DNA from 3 places in the Chelatococcus sp. YT9 genome. Region 3 is predicted to be linked to each of the others. Evidence: predicted binding sites of a transcription regulator. Region 3 holds the regulator's gene; each other region holds the start of a gene.

Region 1 (4,005 bases), 1.9 Mb from region 3:
CTCGGGCTCATGGTGATCGCGCCCGACACCAGCCCGCGCGGCGAAGGCGTGCCGGATGATCCCGACGGCGCCTATGACTTCGGCCTCGGCGCGGGCTTCTATGTCGATGCCACCGTTGCGCCATATGCGCGCAACTACCGCATGGCGAGCTACATCGGCCGGGAACTGCCGGAGCTCGTCGGCGCGGAGCTGCCGGTCGATGGGACGCGGCAGGGCATCACTGGCCATTCCATGGGCGGGCACGGCGCCTTGACGCTCGCCCTGAAAAACCCAGGCCGGTTCAAGGCCGTCTCGGCCTTCGCGCCGATCGTCTCGCCGATGAACTGCCCGTGGGGCGAGAAGGCCTTGGGCGGCTATCTCGGCCCGGACAAGGCCGCGTGGCGCGCCTATGACGCTTGCGCCTTGATCGAGGACGGCGCCCGCGTCGCGGATCTCCTGGTCGATCAGGGTACCGCGGACGGGTTCCTTGCGAATCAGCTCAAGCCGGAGCTTCTTGAGGCGGCCTGCGCGAAGGCGGGCATTGCGCTGACGCTGCGCCGGCAGGAGGGCTACGACCACTCCTATTTCTTCATCGCGACCTTCATCGCGGATCACCTGAAGTGGCATGCGGAGCGGCTCAGGGCGTGAGGGTACAATGCGGCGTGGCAGTGCGCCGCCTCACCCGTCGGGATGGCCGGGACAAGCTCGGCCATGACAACGGTCCCTGACAAAGAGGCCAAGACAAACACAGGGGGGAAGCGTTCTCCGAAGGGGTGTCATCCCCGGCGCGCGCAGCGCCGGGAAGGGGATCCAGCACCACGGATGGCGTATTGTAGGGTCCCGACGTGTTCATGGATTCGGGGCTCAAGCCTCCGGCTTGCTCCGGAATGACCACGGCGGCGCCAACCGCCGGGTGGCCTTAACCCACGGCTTCGCGCTTCGCAGCCTTGGTGAATTTCTTCATCACCCGGTCGCGCTTCAGCTTAGACAGGTAGTCGATGAAGAGAACCCCGTCGAGATGGTCGATCTCGTGTTGCAGGCAGGTCGCGAGTATGCCCTCGGCCTCGATCTCCTGGGTCTTGCCGTCGAGGTCCATATAGCGCACGCGGATTTTTGCCGGGCGCTCCACTTCCTCGTAATAGTCGGGAATCGAAAGGCAGCCTTCCTCGTGAATGCTGAACTCTTCGTCGGATTCCCACGTGATCTCGGGATTGATCACCACCATCGGCGCGCGCGGCTCATCCTTTCCGGCAACGTCGATGACGAGCAGACGCTTCATGACCCCGATCTGCACGGCTGCCAGACCGATTCCTGGCGCGTCGTACATCGTTTCCAGCATGTCGGCGGCAAGCGTGCGGATCTCGTCGGTGATCTCCGTCACAGGCTCGGATGCGGTCTTGAGCCGCTGGTCTGGGATAAGGACGATAGGTTTTATAGCCATGGCGCAGACTTGCAGGGCCTTTTACAGGAAGCTGTGGGACGATGCTGTCGAGGCCTGAAAACGACAGTGTAACAGCCACATAATCACTTGCGCCGCAAGGGTCAATGTGTTCTTCTTTTGTTCGCATTGATGGTGAGGCGAGTCTCAGTTCTCCGATGAATCAGACCCTGTTGAACCTGGCAGGATATCCGCTCACCGCAGGCGAAATCATTGTCGGCGCGGCGGGCGCAGCGGTGGTTATTCTGCTTTTGCTCGCTGTTTTCATCGCGCGCACCAATCGTGAGCGCCGGATCGAAGCCGCTGAGGCGGCCGAGCGGGCGCGGGAGATGGACGACAAGGTCGCTGAGCTCAATCGCATCCAGGCGGAGATGACGGGCCGGCTGCAGACGATCGCCGAGATCTTCGGGTCGCGCCAGCAGGATTTTGCCCGCTTCGTTGCCGAACGGCTGGACGGCCTCCAGCATCGCGTTGGGCAGGGGCTCGAGGTTTCGTCGCGAACGACAGGTGAGCATATCGCACGCCTTAACGAGCGTCTCGCAGTGATCGACGCGGCCCAGAAGAACCTCACCAACCTGACCGGCGAAGTAGTCGGTCTCAAGGATATCCTAGCCAACAAGCAGGCACGTGGTGCCTATGGTCAGGGGCGCATGGAGACGATCGTCCGCGATGGTCTCCCGGCCGGGCACTATGCCTTTCAGGCGACGTTGCGCAACGGCCGCAGGCCGGACTGCCTGATCCGCCTGCCGGGTGATCATCCCCTCGTCATCGATGCCAAGTTTCCGCTGGAGAGCTTTCTCGCGTTTCGTGGGGCCACCAGCGACGAGATGCGCCGCACGGCGGCGGCGCGGGTCAAGACTGACGTGGCGACCCATGTGAAGGATATTGCCGAGAAATATCTCGTGCCTGGCGAGACGCAGGATCTGGCGCTGCTGTTCGTGCCGTCGGAGGCGATCTATGCAGACCTGCAGGAGCATTTCGAGGATGTCGTGGCGCGCGCCCATCGCGCCCGGGTGATCATCGTTTCGCCGTCGCTGCTGGCGCTCGCCATTCAGGTGATGCAGTCTCTCGTGCGGGATGCGCGCATGCGCGAGGAAGCCGAGACCATCCAGCTCGAAGTGCGCCGTATTCTGGAAGATGTCGTCAGGCTGCGCGACCGCGTGGAAAAATTGGACACGCATTTCCGTCAGGCGCAGGAGGACGTGGCGCAGATCCGCACGTCCACGGACAAGATCGTCAAGCGCGGCGAGCGCATCGAGGCGCTCGATTTCGAGGACCGGAGCGCCTCGCCGGAGATCCGCGCCGCTGAATGAGGGCTATCAGCCGTCCTTGCTCTCGCCCTGGCGCCGGCCGAAGTCGGGCGCGGCGGTTTCCTGCCCCATGTCGATGATGCTGCGGCGGATGGCGCGGGTGCGTGTGAACAGGTTGAACAGCGCCTCGCCATCGCCCCAGCGGATGGCACGCTGGAGGGCGGCCAGGTCTTCGTTGAACCGGCCGAGCATTTCGAGGACGGCGTCCTTGTTGGTCAGGAACACGTCGCGCCACATGGTCGGATCGGAGGCCGCTATGCGCGTGAAGTCGCGGAAGCCGCCGGCCGAGAATTTGATGACCTCGGATTGCGTCACGGTCTCCAGGTCGGCGGCCGTGCCGACGATATTATAGGCGATCAGATGTGGCACGTGGCTCGTGATGGCGAGGACCAGATCATGGTGCTGCGGCGTCATGATCTCGACCTGAGCGCCCATGGCCTCCCATAACCCGCGTGTCACCGCAACTGCTTCGGGATCGGCGCCTTCCGGCGGTGTCACGATCGACCAGCGATTATGAAAGAGCGTGGCGAAGCCCGCGTCCGGCCCGGAATGCTCGGTTCCAGCCACCGGATGCGCCGGCACGAGATGCACGCCAGGCGGGAGATGGGGGGCAACGGCGGCGACGACGGCTCCCTTGACCGATCCGACGTCGGACACGATCGCGCCGGGCTTCAGGGCCCCGGCGATCTCGGCCGCGACATCACCGCAGGCGCCGACCGGCACGCACAGGATCACCATATCCGCGCCGTCGGCTGCTTCGGCTGCAGTGTCGGCCACGGCATCCCCCAGGCGGAGCTCAACGAGCCGCTTGCGCACGTCGGGTGAGGCGTCACTGACGACGAGTGTGCCCGCGAGCTTGAGATGGGCGACGGCGCGGGCAATGGACGAGCCGATCAGACCAAGCCCGATGATGGCGAGCCGCCCGACGAGGGGGTCGGCGCGCGGTGGCCCCAGCCGGTCAGGCATGCGCGCCCCCGAGGAAGTCCTTTAGTGCAGCCACAACGCGGTGGTTGGCCTCCTCGTCGCCGACGGTCATGCGCAGGGCGTTGGGGAGTCCATAGGAAGCGACAGCCCGCAACACAAGCCCGCGCCTGGACAGGAAGCTGTCCGCCGCCTTTGCGTCACGGCCCGCCTCGGTTGGAAAATGGATCAGGACGAAGTTGCCGACGCTGGGCGTTACCTTGAGGCCAAGCCCGGAGATCTCTTTCGTGAGCCAGGGCAGCCATGTCTCGTTATGCATGATGGAAGCGGCTACATGGCTTTCATCGGCAATCGCCG
Region 2 (4,005 bases), on a different contig from region 3:
AATCTTCGGAATGGCACCGAAGGGGATGGCCATGACCTGATCGAACACACGGGCTTGTGCCTTGGCAAAGGCCTCCTTGCGTTTTTCGAGATCCGGGCTCGACGACAGAATATTGAACTGCTTCATGAATTCTTCGTCAGACTTGTTGCCGACGGGCTTATGCACATTGGACGGATCAGCAAGATTGCGTAAGGACTGGGCCCCGCCCTGGGCAGTCACGGTGATCCAGGTCGTGAAGAAGAAATTCCAGCCCTTGTTCTCGTTGACGCTCATGCCAAGCGCCGTCGGCCAGTCGAGCACCAGAAGCTCGGCATTGATGCCAGCCGCCTTCATCTGCTCGGACATGACGAGCGCGGTCGTATAAGCACGTGGAATATCACGCGTCGTCAGCAGCACGACCTTCTCGCCCTTATACCCCGCTTCCTTCAGAAGGGCCTTGGCCTTTTCCGGGTTGTTTTGATTGTAAAGCTCGCTGCCTGCCTCGCTGTAATAAGTCTGTCCAGGAAACTGGAACGACGGATTAAGGCTGAAAGCCCCATCGCTAGCCGCATCCATAATGTCTTCCATGTTCAGAGAGGCCAAAATCGCCTGGCGCACCTTGAGATTGTCGGTCGGCGCCTGGGAAAGATTGGGATAAGTCAGGTTCAGGCCAGCATAGTCGAGCTGAACGACCTTGATGTCCTTGTTTTTTGTCAGCCTCTCACGCGATAGCGTCGGCACGTCTTCGACAATCTGGACCTCGCCGGTTTCCAGCGCCGCCGTTCGTGCGCCGGGTTCAGCGAGCGTGCGGAACGTGACAGTATCGAGGCAGGCTTCCTTCTGCCCGGCGAAGCCCGAAATGCCCTTGAGCGTCTTGTTCGGCACATAGCCGTCGAAGCGCTTCACCTTGACGTGACTGTCAGCAACGAACTCCACCAGCTCGAACGGCCCGGTGCCGATGGGCTTTAACTGAGTCGGCTCGGCATTCGATTGGTCGGCTGGCACGATCACGATCGGCACTGTCGACGCCGAGATGCTTTCCAAGAACGTCGCGCGCGGCTCCTTCAGGATAATGCGGAAGGTCGCGTCATCGGGCGTCTCCCAACGGTCGACCGCGTCCAGCGCCGATCGGTCGATACCAACGCGCTTGTAGCGCGCGAAGGATCCTGCGACATCGGCAGATGTCAGCGGCTTCCCATTGTGGAACTTCACTCCGGGGCGCAGCTTGAACGTATAGGTCTTCCCATCGTCGCTGACATCAAGCGACTCCGCGAGGTCGAGAACGGGAGCCATGTTCTCGTCGCGCGTCATCAATGTCTCGAAGATGTTCATCGCGACATTGCGTGTTGCGTTCGCAGCGTTCACGTGCTGGTCGAGCGTGCTGAGCTTGGCTTCCATGCCGAAAACGAGATCGCCCCCCTTTCGGCCGCAGATCTCAGCCTGTGCCGCGGCCGTCCCCCAGCTCAGAAGGCCAGCCGCCACAGCAGTGCAGGCCAGAAGTCGTGCCTTGATAAGTGCCATCTTCATCCCCTTTGTTGCGTTTAAAGCGACGTGCCGTTCGGCATCTTTCGTGCGGCGCAGCCTTCGCCGGTATGGAGAACGAACCGGTCAGAGAATGCCGAACTTGGCGAAGACATTCGCCAGCGTCTCGCCCGCCGCGAGCTCTGCCAAGGTGTTGCGTTCGCCCTTGAGGCGCTCTGAAGCCCGCCGCAGGACGTCAGCCTCGACAGCTCTTGGCACAACGACGACCCCGTCCACGTCGCCAAAGACAAGGTCGCCGCTCGCGACCTTTACCCCTGCGCATTCAATTCCGACATCGAGCGCGACGATCTTCCCCCGTCCCTTGGAATCGATCGGGGCAATGCCGCCATGGAAGACGGGGTAACCGATGGAGCGGATCTCACGCGTGTCGCGGACGCAGCCGTCCATGAGGGCGCCAGCGGAGCCACGGAAATTGGCGGCGGTGCTGAGAAGTCCGCCCCAGGGCGCGATCCGTCCGGACATGCCACAGGCGAAGACCGGAATCTCGTCGCGCTTGAGGCTGTCGACAAGCGCGATTTCCAGCTCGTAGGGATTTTCGCCAGGCTGCGGCCGCTCGTAGACCTCAAGATAGAGCGCGGTGCGCGCACGCCCCACCATCACACTCGTCTCATCGAGTGGCCGGATGGTGTGGGGCATCGCCTGGTTCACGTAGCCCAGATCATCCAGCACATCGGACAAGAGGGCGCTGAAGTAGTGCTCTCGCATGTCACGCAACGACGGGTAAGCATCAATTATGGTCTCGGCCATCACACACTCGGTCAATGGTGGGCTGCCTGGAAGCGGGCCGCCTCGGTTTTGATTTATCGTTAAACTATGGCCGGGCGGACAGTGAGTCAACTGGCTTTTCACGCCTCTCCAGCCCCTCTTGCAGAGGGGCCGAGGACTCCGCGACAGGACCGGCACGCCGCGACAAATAGCGGATTTTGATCCTTTACGTTGCGAACAAAACGAGAATTTGGAAACGTGGATGCTGATGACTTCAGGATGATTCGCAGGACAACTCGCTCGTGTCGGTAGCAGCAGCCTATCTCGAAACCTTGAATGCGGAGCAAAGGCAGGCTGTTGAGCATGGCGTCGTGGATGCGAAGGCAACCATCGCACCGCCACTCCTCATCATCGCAGGCGCTGGATCGGGCAAGACGAACACGCTTGCCCATCGCGTCGCCCATCTCATCGTCGCTGGCGCCGATCCCCGGCGCATCCTGCTGATGACTTTCTCGCGGCGGGCCGCCGCCGAAATGGCGCGCCGGGTGGAGCGCATCTGCAACCGCGTGCTGCCAGCCCACGCCCGGCCACTGGCCGATGCGCTGACATGGGCGGGGACGTTCCACGGCATCGGCGCGCGCATCCTGCGGGACTGCGCCGATGAAATCGGCCTTGATCCGGCCTTCACGATTCACGATCGCGAGGACTCCGCCGACCTGATGAACCTTGTCCGCCACGAGCTTGGATTCTCGCGGACCGAGACGCGTTTTCCGGCCAAGGGTACCTGCCTTGCAATCTACTCGCGTGTCGTCAACGCCGAGATCCCGCTCGCGGATGTGCTCGGTCGCCATTTTCCCTGGTGCGCCAGCTGGGCCGACCAGCTCCGGGAGCTCTTCGCCGGTTATGTCGCAGCCAAGCAGGCGCAGAACGTGCTCGATTACGACGATCTCCTGCTCTACTGGGCGCGGGCCGCGGCTCATCCGGTGCTGGCCGAGGATATCGGCGGACGCTTCGACCATGTGATGGTCGATGAGTATCAGGACACCAACCGCCTCCAGGCCTCCATCCTGATGGCCCTGAAGCCTCGGGGCGAGGGGCTCACGGTCGTCGGAGACGACGCGCAGGCCATCTATTCGTTCCGCGCGGCCACCGTTAGAAATATCCTCGAGTTCCCCAGGCGTTTCACGCCGGCGGCCAAGATCATCACGCTGGACCGAAATTATCGCTCCACGGAGCCCATTCTGGCGGCCGCCAACGGCGTCATCGACCTCGCGAGCGAACGCTTCACCAAGAATCTCTGGACGGAGCGCCGCTCCGCGGAGAAGCCGCGCCTCGTCACCGTGCGCGACGAGGCGGAACAGGCGCGCTATATCGCGGAGAGCGTGCTCGCCAACCGGGAAGCCGGTGCCAGGCTGAAGCAGCAGGCGGTGCTGTTTCGCGCGACCCATCACAGCCGGCCGCTCGAAATCGAGCTCGCGCGCCGCAATATCCCCTTTGTGAAATTCGGCGGGCTGAAGTTCCTGGACGCGGCCCATGTCAAGGACATCCTGGCGATCCTGCGTTTCGTGCAGAACCCCCGTGACCGCGTGGCGGGCTTCCGCGCCATGCAATTGCTACCGGGTGTGGGGCCAGGCACCGCGCAACGTGTGCTCGATGCCCTGGCGAACGCGAACGAGCCGCTGGCCCTGCTCCCCACTTTGCCCACACCGCCGCGCGCGGGCGACGACTGGACATCCTTCGTCGCGATGCTGACCGCCATCGGCCGCGGCGACACCACCT
Region 3 (4,005 bases):
CTGTTCTCCGGCGCGGAAGTCGCGACCCAGCGGTCTCTCGTGATGACGATTGTCATGATGGGCGCGATCCTGATCGACCGACCCGCACTGTCGATGCGCAATCTCGCCTTGTCCGCACTCATATGCCTCGCCCTGCGCCCTGAAGCCCTGCTAGGGCCTAGCTTCCAGATGTCCTTCGCCGCTGTCGCCGGCATGATCGCCTTTGCTGTCAAGCCCACGGGGCTCCTTGTCGGCGGAGATCCTTCATCTGGCAGCTATGGCTGCCTGCGGTCGGTTGGGCGGTGGGCGCTTCTGCTCACCACGACCACTACGGTCGCGACCATAGCCACGGCGCCGTTTAGCGCCTATCATTTCCAGACGCTCAACCCGTTTGGTCTGCTCGGGAACGCGATGGCGCTCCCGCTGATCGAGCTTGCGGTCATGCCGCTCTCGGTGCTCGGCGTCTTTGCGTCTTTCTTTGAGCTCGACCGGCCGGTCTGGTGGTTGATCGGCCAAGCCACAGTGCCGGTGCTGGCATCCGCCCGCGCGGTCGCCGAGCTCGAACGCTCGCGCGTGGTCGTGCCGGCTTTCGGTGTAGGCGCTCTCGGCCTGATGGTCATCGCCATCCTCTGGATCACCCTATGGACAACAGCCTTGCGCTGGCTTGCGCTGTGTCCCGCGGTAATCGGGCTCGCGATGGCGCACGGCGCACAGCCTCCTGACATTTACATTGATCGTGGCGCGAGCGGCCTCGCCCTGCGCGCCGCCGACAGCCGGCTCATCGTCCTCGGCAAGCCGTCGGGCTTTGTGCTGGAGCAGTGGCTGCGAGCCGACGGTGACGGGCGGGCTATCGACGATCCTTCCCTGCGCCATGCCACACACTGTGACCGGCTCGGCTGCACCGCACGTTTAAAGAGCGGTCAGATGATCGCCTTCGTGCGTGATAAACGTGCCTTCCCGGAGGATTGCCGACGTGCTGCAGTCATCGTGAGCCCGCTGCAGGCGCCACGCACCTGCGAGGCCGCCACTATCATCGACCGGTCCATTCTCGACCGCAGCGGTGCCATCATGCTCGTAGAGGATCCACTTAGCGCCGGCTTCAGCCGAATTCAGGCGCTCTCCACCGCATCGCGTCCCTGGATCACCGGTGGCAAACCGGCCCAGCCCGCGGGCCGTCCACCCGACCCAAAAACGCCAGCCGCTGCATCATCCTCGAGGCACCAAAGTCTCGATCCTCTCGATGCGGCACCGGAGGCTAACGAGGAGGGAGAGGAGAGGGCGCCCCTCAATAGCGACGCAGAAGACTGACGAGCTTGCCCTGTATCCGAACCCGGTCAGGGCCGAGCACGCGCGTCTCATAAGCCGGGTTAGCCGCTTCAAGCGCGATCGAGGAGCCACGGCGCCGCAGGCGTTTAAGCGTCGCTTCCTCATCATCGATCAGGGCAACGATGATGTCTCCCGTATCCGCCATGTCCTGGCGCCGGATAACGACCGTGTCGCCATCAAGGATGCCGGCCTCAATCATCGAATCGCCGCGGACCTCAAGAGCAAAATGCTCGCCGGCACTCAGCATTTCGACCGGAATGGCCAGTGTGTTGCTGCGCGATTGGATCGCTGAGATGGGCGTGCCGGCGGCGATCCGCCCCATCACCGGGACCGAAATCGTTTTTGGCGCATCGGTTTCTGCCGCAGGAGGCAGGTTGCGCACACGTCCCAGGCCCCCCTCCACCACACTTGGGCTGAATTTTCCACGCGGCACGGCGGCCATCGCGGTATCGGGCAACTTGATGACTTCAAGAGCGCGCGCCCGGTTAGGAAGCCGGCGAATAAAGCCGCGTTCCTCGAGAGCGATGATCAGACGATGGATGCCTGATTTCGACTTCAAATCAAGCGCTTCCTTCATCTCGTCGAAGGAGGGAGGTACGCTTGTTTCCCGCAGCCGCTCGTGGATGAAGCGAAGAAGCTCGTTCTGCTTGCGCGTCAGCATGTTGTGACCACCCCCGCCTTTCGTTTGCCCGCTTCCAACACATCCAGCACCAGGATCGATCAGTTTTTAGGAGCAATCGCACCTATTCAATACTGTGCTCCTGAAGTAGGAAACAAATCATGAACGACGATAGCTGTTCTCTATGTGTTCCGCAACCCCGAAAGCACGCGCCCGAGGCGGGCGGCTGATTTCAGCCGCTCCGTATGCCGCCTCTCTGCTGATCAACAGGCTCTCTCTTTGCGAACTCTGCCACCCATCTTTCCGGACGGATGACTTGGGGCCGCGCATGCAGTTTCCGAATTTGTGAATTTTAAATCGGAAATATCGTTCATCATGAAATTCATGCTTGTGAATTTAAGCATGGCCGATAAGATCGTCTCAACTTCAAATCAAGCGGTCGCAAAATGCGATCCGTCGCTCTCAAAGACGTGCGACGGTGGCAGGGGAACTATGTATGGGCCGTTACATCGTGCAGCGACTCATCCTCACGATTCCGGTGCTCATCGGCATCATGCTGGTGTGTTTTTTTCTGACCCGTCTAAGCGGTGATCCGACCGACCTCATGTTGCCGACCAACGCGACCGAGGAGGCCAGGGCCGCCTTCCGGTCCGTGCACGGCCTCGACAAGCCGTTGTGGGAGCAGTTCGTCACATTCTTCGCCAAAGGGCTCATGGGCGATTTCGGCTCCTCGTTGCGCTTCAACCAGCCGGCGATGAGCCTCGTCTGGGAGCGCCTTGGTGCGACCACGGAACTGGCCGCCGCAACGATGGCCATGGCGCTCTTCATCGGCGTGCCGGCGGGGGTGGCCGCTGCCTATCGCCGCAATACGCCCGCCGATATCACCATTCGCGGCATCACGCTCATGGGACAGGCGCTGCCAGGCTTTTACCTCGGCATCATCTCGATCATTGTCTTTGCCGTATGGCTGCGCTGGCTGCCCTCGGGCGGACGCGGTTCCTGGCTCAATCTCATTCTGCCGGCCGCGACCCTTGCCTTCAATCTCGTCGCGCTGATCGCACGCGTCACGCGGTCCTGCATGCTCGACGTGCTGCGGCAGGATTATATCCGTACAGCCCGCGCCAAGGGCGCCCGTGAGCGCACCGTGCTGTGGATCCACGCCCTGCGGAACGGCTTCATTCCCGTGCTCACCGTTATTGGTCTCCAGGTCGGTCTCCTGATGGGAGGCGTCGTAGTGACCGAAACGGTATTCTCCTGGCCCGGAGTGGGGCGCCTCGCCATCCAAGCGATCTACGCGCGCGACTTTCCCGTTGTGCAGGCAGTCGTTTTCACCTTCGCGATCATTTTCGTGTTCGTGAACCTCGTCGTCGATCTCCTCTACGCGGTTCTCGATCCGCGCATCAGCTACAACTGAGGCGGCGCCATGTCCTTGTCACCGCCTGTCGCTGCAGCGGAGCCCACCCCCATCGAAAGCCGCTGGCGCGGCGTGCTGAAGCGCCTCGTGGCGAAGAAGGCGGCCAAGCTCAGCCTCTTGATCATCTTGATCGGGTTTCTGTTCGCGCTGGCGCCTTCGCTATTGGCGCCGCATGATCCCTATGCCCAGGAGCTAACCCTGCGCCTGCGTCCGCCGGCGCTGATGGAGCGCGGTGTGCCGGGATACTGGCTCGGCACCGACCAACTCGGCCGCGATATTCTCTCCCGCATCATCTATGGCGCCCGTATCACGCTCTTCGTCAGTATCTTCGCTGTCCTCGTATCGGGCCTCGCGGGCGTCGCGATGGGCCTCATCGCGGGGTACTACGGCGGCAAGGCGGATGCGGTCATCCTGCGGCTGATCGATATCCAGCTCGCCTTTCCGCTGGTTCTCCTGGTCATTGCCGTGGTGGCGGTCGTTGGTCCCTCGCTCACCAATCTCATCATCATCATGGGATTGTCGGGCTGGCCGCGCTTCGCGCGCGTGGTGCGCGGCTCGGTACTGTCCGTCCGCAACAAGGAATTCGTGGAGGCCGCGCGAGCGATCGGCGTGAAGACGCCGCGCATCATGGTGCAGCACATCCTGCCGAACGTCCTCTCGGCGGTGA

Evidence for each region. Region 3 encodes LexA, which represses DNA repair genes until DNA is damaged. Its sites were predicted from a motif close to TGTTCNNNNTGTGTTCNG; they were not measured.
Region 1: a site for LexA is predicted at 1,528-1,545, ahead of KIO76_RS09660 (DNA recombination protein RmuC). Genes of this name have one in related genera too.
Region 2: a site for LexA is predicted at 2,460-2,477, ahead of KIO76_RS28045 (ATP-dependent helicase). Genes of this name have one in related genera too.

The regions. Positions count from the first base shown of each region.
Region 1 covers NZ_JAHBRW010000001.1:2,135,618-2,139,622, forward strand. The annotation lists gene fghA (S-formylglutathione hydrolase) at 1-627, shown strand, start outside; gene KIO76_RS09655 (peptide deformylase) at 899-1,420, opposite strand; gene KIO76_RS09660 (DNA recombination protein RmuC) at 1,576-2,730, shown strand; gene KIO76_RS09665 (prephenate/arogenate dehydrogenase family protein) at 2,737-3,693, opposite strand; gene hisC (histidinol-phosphate transaminase) at 3,686-4,005, opposite strand, start outside.
Region 2 covers NZ_JAHBRW010000002.1:1,770,893-1,774,897, forward strand. The annotation lists gene KIO76_RS28035 (ABC transporter substrate-binding protein) at 1-1,500, opposite strand, end outside; gene KIO76_RS28040 (RraA family protein) at 1,588-2,268, opposite strand; gene KIO76_RS28045 (ATP-dependent helicase) at 2,529-4,005, shown strand, end outside.
Region 3 covers NZ_JAHBRW010000001.1:4,061,298-4,065,302, forward strand. The annotation lists gene KIO76_RS18760 (ComEC/Rec2 family competence protein) at 1-1,287, shown strand, start outside; gene lexA (transcriptional repressor LexA) at 1,265-1,966, opposite strand; gene KIO76_RS18770 (ABC transporter permease) at 2,421-3,338, shown strand; gene KIO76_RS18775 (ABC transporter permease) at 3,348-4,005, shown strand, end outside.